2 regions of the Methylobacterium sp. WL69 genome follow, and region 2 is predicted to be linked to the other one. Evidence: predicted binding sites of a transcription regulator. Region 2 holds the regulator's gene; the other holds the start of a gene.

Region 1 (3,397 bases), on a different contig from region 2:
CCCCGCGCGACCCGAACTATCGCTTCGCCGAGTTCTACGCGGCGGTGCGGGAGCGCGGCTTCATCCTCTACCCCGGCAAACTCACGCAGGTGGAGACGTTTCGCGTTGGCTGCATCGGCCACGTCGACTCCACCGACATGGAACGCGCGGTGGAGGCGATCGCCGACGCCCTGCGGGCCCTCGCCATCACGACGCCCTGAGCCCCTCGAGGAACACGCGCCATGTCCTACGCCCCACCCAAAAGACTCCAGGCGGCGATCCTCGACTGGGCCGGCACCGTCGTCGATTTCGGCTCGTTCGCGCCGACGCAGATCTTCGTCGAGGCCTTCGCCGAATTCGGCGTCGCCGTCAGCCTCGCCGAGGCGCGCGGGCCCATGGGCATGGGCAAGTGGGACCACATCCGCACGCTGCTGAACGATCCCGCCATCGCCGCGCGCTACGCGGTCGCCCACGGGCGGGCGGCGAGCGATGCCGACGTCACCGCCCTCTACGAGCGCTTCATGCCGCTCCAGATCGAGAAGATCGCCGACCATTCGGCGGTGATCCCCGGGGCCCTCGACGCCATCGCGGCCCTGCGGGCCCGGGGCCTGAAGATCGGCTCGTGCTCCGGGTATCCGGCGCGGGTGATGGAGCGGGTCGTGGCCCTCGCCGCCAGCAACGGCTACGTCGCCGACCATGTCGTCGCCACCGACGAGGTTCCCAACGGGCGGCCGTGGCCGGCCCAGGCACTGGCCAACGTCATCGCGCTCGGCATCGACGACGTCGCCGCCTGCGTGAAGGTCGACGACACGGTGCCGGGCATCCTGGAGGGCCGCAAGGCCGGGATGTGGACCGTGGCGCTCACCTGCTCGGGCAACGCCCTCGGCCTCACCCACGACCAGTACTTACGCCTGCCCGCCAAGCGCCTCGCCGCCGAGCGCGCGCGGATCGCGGATTTGTTCGCCGCGTCGAAGCCGCACTTCCTCATCGACACCATCGCGGACCTGCCGGGAATCGTCGCGGACATCGACGGCCTGCTCGCTGCCGGGCGGATGCCGCAGGCCTGCTGATCGCGGGCGCCTCGCGCGCCCGGACAACCGAAGCATTCGTGGACCGTCCATGGCATCTCGCCGTGGGCGGTCTTGGCGTGCGCGAAATCACTTAAGTCTTCGAAGACGATGGACACGAAAGAGGCAAGAGACGCCGAAAGACTAATCTTGCTCATGCGAGATTTCGTCTTTCTACTGTCACGAACCGCCCCGTAAAGCGGTGGCGACGAAAGCCTCCCGGAGACGCGACTATGACAGCCCTCGGCCGCCTCGCCCTGCCCCTCGTACTCGCCCTCCTGGCGCCCCTCCCCGCCCAGGCCGCAGAGCGCACCAAGCTCACGATCTACACCGCCCTGGAGAACGACCAGCTCGGTCCGTTCAAGGCCGGGATCGAGCGGGCGGTGCCCGAGGTCGAGGTGGTGTGGGTGCGGGATTCGACGGGGGTCATCACCGCCCGGTTCCTGGCCGAGAAGGACAACCCGCGCGCCGACATGGTCATGGGGCTCGCCGCCTCCAGCCTGCTGATGTTCGAGAAGCAGGGCCTGCTCGCCACCTACGAGCCGAAGGGCGTCGAGGCCCTGAAGCCCGCCTTCCGGGACGCCGAGGCGCCCTACACCTGGACCGGCACGGACGCCTCCATCGGCGTGATCTGCTTCAACACGGCGGAGGCCGAGAAGGACAAGGCGAAGACACCGGCGCGCTGGGCCGATCTGCTGGCGTCCGAGCTCAAGGGCAAGGTGGTGATGCCGCATCCGGCCTCGTCCGGCACCGGCTACCTCCTCGTGGCGGGCTGGCTCCAGGGCATGGGCGAGGAGGCCGGCTGGGCCTACATGGACCGCCTCCACGACAACATCGCCGCCTACCTGCATTCGGGCTCGGCCCCCTGCGTCCAGGCGGCGCGGGGCGAGCGCACCGCCGGCCTGTCGCTGGACATGCGGGGCGCCGCCGAGAAGACCAAGGGTGCGCCCCTCGCCGTGATCGCGCCCGCCGACGGCACCGGCTGGGACGAGGAAGCCTACGCCATCGTGGCCGCCACGAAGCATGGGGACGCCGCCCGCAAGGTCGCCGACTGGGGCGCCACCAAGGCCGCCAACGAGCTCTACGCCAAGAGCTACGCCGTGGTCGCCTATCCGGGCGTCGCCACCGTGCCGGCGAACTATCCCGCCGGCGCGGAGGCCGCGATGATCAGGAACGATCTCGGCTGGATGGCGGACAACCGCGAGCGGGTGCTGGCCGAGTGGTCGCGCCGCTACGAGGCCAAGGCCGCCAAGAAGTAAGTCTCCCGCCAAGCCGAGGGCCCCGCCATGACGCAGCGCGATGCGACCCCGTTCCTGACGGTTTCCGGCCTGTCGAAGCGCTACGGTGCCTTCACGGCCCTGGACCGGATCGACCTCGTCATCGGGCGCGGGGAGTTCGTGTGCTTCCTCGGCCCCTCGGGCTGCGGCAAGACCACCCTCCTGCGCCTCATCGCCGGCCTCGACCGGCAGGACGAAGGCCGGATCGGGATCGCCGGAAGGGACGTCTCCCACGCCCCGCCGGCGGCGCGGGACTTCGGCATCGTGTTCCAGTCCTACGCCCTGTTCCCGAACCTGACGGTGGCGGCCAACGTCGCCTACGGCCTGGTCAACCGCCGCCTCGACCGGGCCCGTATCGCCGACCGCGTCGCCGAGCTCCTCGCCCTCGTCGGCCTGCCCGATCAGGGCGAGAAGTATCCGGTCCAGCTCTCGGGCGGGCAGCAGCAGCGGGTGGCGCTCGCGCGGGCGCTGGCGACCTCGCCGTCCCTGCTGCTCCTCGACGAACCGCTCTCGGCCCTGGACGCGAAGGTGCGGACCCGGCTGCGCGAGGAGATCCGGCACCTGCAGAAGCGGCTCGGCATCACCACCATCATGGTCACCCACGACCAGGAGGAGGCGCTGGCCATGGCCGACCGGGTCGTGGTGATGAATCGCGGTGCCATCGAGCAGGTCGGCACGCCCGGCGAGATCTACCGCAACCCGGCCACCGCCTTCGTGGCCGACTTCATCGGCGCCATGACCTTCCTCGACGCCACCGTCGGGGCGGCGCGGCAGCTCCGGGTCGGCGCCGTCGATCTCGTCTGCGAGGACGGGCGCGGCTTCGTCCCCGGCAGTCCGGTGCGCCTCGGTTTCCGGCCGGAGGAGATCCGGGTCGGCAACGTCCGACCAACCGACGTCAACGCGTTCCAGGTCCGCGTGCGCAGCCTCGAATTCCTCGGGGCCTTCACCCGGGCCCGCCTGGAACCGAGCCTGGATCTCGGCGGCTCCCTCGTGGCCGACGTCTCGGCCAACCTCCACGGCGACCTCGCCCTGACGGAAGGCCAGTACCTCTACGTCTCCCTGCCGCCGGCGGCC
Region 2 (3,397 bases):
AGCAGCAGCGCCTGTGCATCGCCCGCACCGTGGCCCAGCGCCCCGAGGTGATCCTGTTCGACGAGCCGACCTCGGCCCTCGATCCGATCTCCACGGGCCGCATCGAGGAGCTCATCGAGCAGCTGCGCTCCGAGTTCACCATCGTCATCGTCACGCACAACATGCAGCAGGCCGCGCGCATCTCGCAGTTCACGGCGTTCATGTATCTCGGCGAGCTCGTCGAGTTCGGGCCGACGACGCGGATCTTCATGAACCCCGAGAAGCGCCAGACCCAGGACTACATCACCGGCCGCTTCGGCTGAGGGCCTCCCGCGAAACGCCCGCCGCGCCGCCGGATTCGAGCGGAGCGGCCGCGATCGGGCGTTTCGCGAGGCACTCTGATCCTCGGGCGGGGGACATCGACCCCCGTATCCCGCCCCAACGCCACGTGGCAGGTTCCGAGACGGGCCTGACCGAGGAGTGCGACATGCCCGACCACATCGTCAGTTCCTACGACACCGACCTCGAAGACCTGCGCCGCTCCATCTCGGAGATGGGCGGCATCGCCGAGAAGATGATGACGGAGGCGAGCGACGCCCTCGTGCGCCGCGACGTACCCCTGGCCCAGGCCGTCATCGCGGCGGATCACCGCCTCGACACCCTGCAGCGCGAGATCGAGGAGCGCTCGATCCTGCTCATCGCCCGGCGCCAGCCCATGGCCATCGACCTGCGCGAGACGGTCTCGGCCATCCGCGTCTCGAACGACCTCGAGCGCATCGGCGATCTGGCCAAGAACGTCGCCAAGCGCGTGGTCGCCATCGCCGAGCAGGTCCAGCCGCAGAAGATCGTCATCGGCGTCCAGCACATGAGCGACCTCGTGCAGGAGCAGCTCAAGGACGTCCTCGACGCCTATGCCAGCCGCGACACCAAGGCGGCTCTGGACGTCTGGGAGCGCGACGACGCCATCGACGCCCTCTACAATTCCCTGTTCCGCGAACTCCTGACCTACATGATGGAGGACCCGCGCAACATCTCGTTCTGCACCCACCTCCTGTTCGTCGCCAAGAACATCGAGCGCATCGGCGACCACACCACCAACATCGCCGAGACGATCCACTACCTCGTCACCGGCGAGAACAGCCTGGCCGAGAGCGACCGTCCCAAGAACGACGCCTCGAACTACGCCACGGTGGACGTGCCGCCCCTCGACGTGGCCACCGGCGTCTGAGGGACGGCGGGGACCGGGGCCCATCGCCGGGACCCTGGAGACGGGACAGTTCCGGGGGCGTTCGGACCCGGTCCGGACGTCCCCGGTTTCGCATGGGGGCGCATGGTGGGCGGGCGTATACTGAGCGGGCGTGGGTGATGAGTACGCGGATCCTGATCGTCGAGGACGAGGAGGCCCTGACCCTCCTGCTGCGCTACAACCTCGAGGCCGAGGGCTTCGTGGTCGACTCCGCGACGCGCGGCGACGAGGCGGACATCCGGATGCAGGAACAGGTCCCCGACCTCGTCCTCCTGGATTGGATGCTGCCCGGCCTGTCGGGGATCGAACTGTGCCGCCGCATCCGGGCGCGCAGGGAGACCGAGCGCCTGCCGGTGATCATGCTCACGGCCCGGGGCGAGGAGAGCGACCGCATCCGCGGCCTCGGCACGGGCGCCGACGACTACATCGTCAAGCCGTTCTCCGTGCCCGAGCTCCTCGCCCGCGTGCGGGCCCTCCTGCGGCGGGCCAAGCCCGCCCACGTGGCCAACCTGCTGGTGGCCGGCGACATCGAGCTCGACCGCCTCAGCCACCGCATCCGCCGGGAGGGCCGCGAGATCCATCTCGGGCCAACGGAGTTCAAGCTCCTCGAATTCCTGATGCAGAGCCCCGGCCGCGTGTTTTCGCGGGAACAGCTCCTCGACGGGGTCTGGGGGCACGACGTCTACATCGACGAGCGCACGGTGGACGTTCATGTCGGGCGCCTGCGCAAGGCCCTCAACCGGCCCCGCCAGAGCGACCCGATCCGCACGGTGCGGGGCTCGGGCTACTCGTTCGACGAGATGTTCGCCGGCGCCGAACCGTAACGCGTCCGCTTCAGCGGAAGCCGCCGGCCAAGCTTAGCGAAAGCCGCCGGCCCGGCTCAGCGGAAGCCGCCGGCTGGGCTCAGCGGAAGCCGCCGGCCGGGCTCAGCGGAAGCCGCCGGCCGGGCTCAGCGGAAGCCGCCGGCCGGGCTCAGCGGAAGCCGCCGGCCGGGCTCATCGGAAGCCGCCGACCCGGCGGTCGCGCCGGCGCTCGGCCGCCGGCTGATAGGCGATCTCGGCGTGGTGGGTGCAGTAGGGCAGGCCGGTGATGGCGCGGTCGCCGCAATAGTGGAACTCGGGCGTGGTCGGGTCGCCCAGGGGCCAGCGGCACATGGATTCGCGCAGGTCCATGATCGTCACGCGCCGGGAGGTCGCCAGGGCCACGGGCTCGACCCGCGCGACGGGCGCCGCCTCGGCACGGGCGGCGGGCGCCTCGGCCGCCACGGGCACCATGGCCACGGGCACCATGGCGATGACCGCTCCGGGTTCGGCCGTGCCGGTCTCGGCGCCCTGCGCCGCCCCGGTCGCTTCGGCCCCGGCCCCTTCCGCCGCCTGGGCTTCCCCCTCGCGGGCGGCCTTCTTGCGGGGGAGGACCGTGTCGGACGCCTTCGCGGCGCGGCCGGACAGGCCGAGGCGATGGACCTTGCCGATGACGGCGTTGCGGGTGACGCCGCCGAGCTGCGCGGCGATGCGGCTGGCGCTCAGGCCCTCCTGCCACAGGCGGCGCAGGAGATCGACGCGCTCGTCCGACCAGCTCGGGATCGTATCCGTCATCGCCCCCTCCCGACATCGTCCTCGCTCACCCTCGGCGTCGCGGGCACGGAGGCACAGCGGCGGGGCTCCGCGGCTGGCGACTTCGGGACCGGACGGGTGACGTTCGCCTCGGGCTCTCTTCGGCGACGGGCGAACCGTACAGGAGCGCGCGAGCCGGAGGCAAGAGCGGCTTCGACGGTGATCGGAAGAGCGGTCAAGTTTCCACCGGCCAAGTTTGAGCCGGCCGTGGGTCCGTCAACTGAATTTCCACCGACTGTGTTTCCCGCGGTCGCGTTTCGACCCCCGGCCTTTGGCCGGACGAGGCGTGCCGGCGGCCCCGCATTGCCGGTGGGGGAGGGGCGGCCTATCTGAGGGGCGACTGCCGCATCCCGATCCACCCCCATCAGGAGACCCCATGCGTCTGCCCCGCGCCACGGCCTGTCTCGTCCTGTTCGCCACCGGGGCGGGCGCCGCCGAGCCCGTGCACCTCGCCAGTCACCGGGCGGTCTACGACCTGTCCCTGGCCCAGAGCGGCGGCACCCGGGCGGTGGAGAGTGCGCGCGGGCGCATCGTCATCGATTTCTCGGGCGACGCCTGC

Evidence for each region. Region 2 encodes PhoB, which activates phosphate uptake and scavenging genes when phosphate is short. Its sites were predicted from a motif close to TGTCATNNANCTGTCAT; they were not measured.
Region 1: a site for PhoB is predicted at 1,214-1,230, ahead of FV218_RS01135 (putative 2-aminoethylphosphonate ABC transporter substrate-binding protein). Genes of this name have one in related genera too.

What each region holds. Positions count from the first base shown of each region.
Region 1 is NZ_VRUZ01000002.1:70,133-73,529, forward strand. It holds gene FV218_RS01125 (2-aminoethylphosphonate--pyruvate transaminase) at 1-200, shown strand, start outside; gene phnX (phosphonoacetaldehyde hydrolase) at 222-1,049, shown strand; gene FV218_RS01135 (putative 2-aminoethylphosphonate ABC transporter substrate-binding protein) at 1,280-2,305, shown strand; gene FV218_RS01140 (putative 2-aminoethylphosphonate ABC transporter ATP-binding protein) at 2,333-3,397, shown strand, end outside.
Region 2 is NZ_VRUZ01000084.1:4,807-8,203, reverse strand. It holds gene pstB (phosphate ABC transporter ATP-binding protein PstB) at 1-302, shown strand, start outside; gene phoU (phosphate signaling complex protein PhoU) at 467-1,207, shown strand; gene phoB (phosphate regulon transcriptional regulator PhoB) at 1,345-2,049, shown strand; gene FV218_RS17905 (GcrA family cell cycle regulator) at 2,221-2,820, opposite strand; gene FV218_RS17900 (cell envelope integrity EipB family protein) at 3,215-3,397, shown strand, end outside.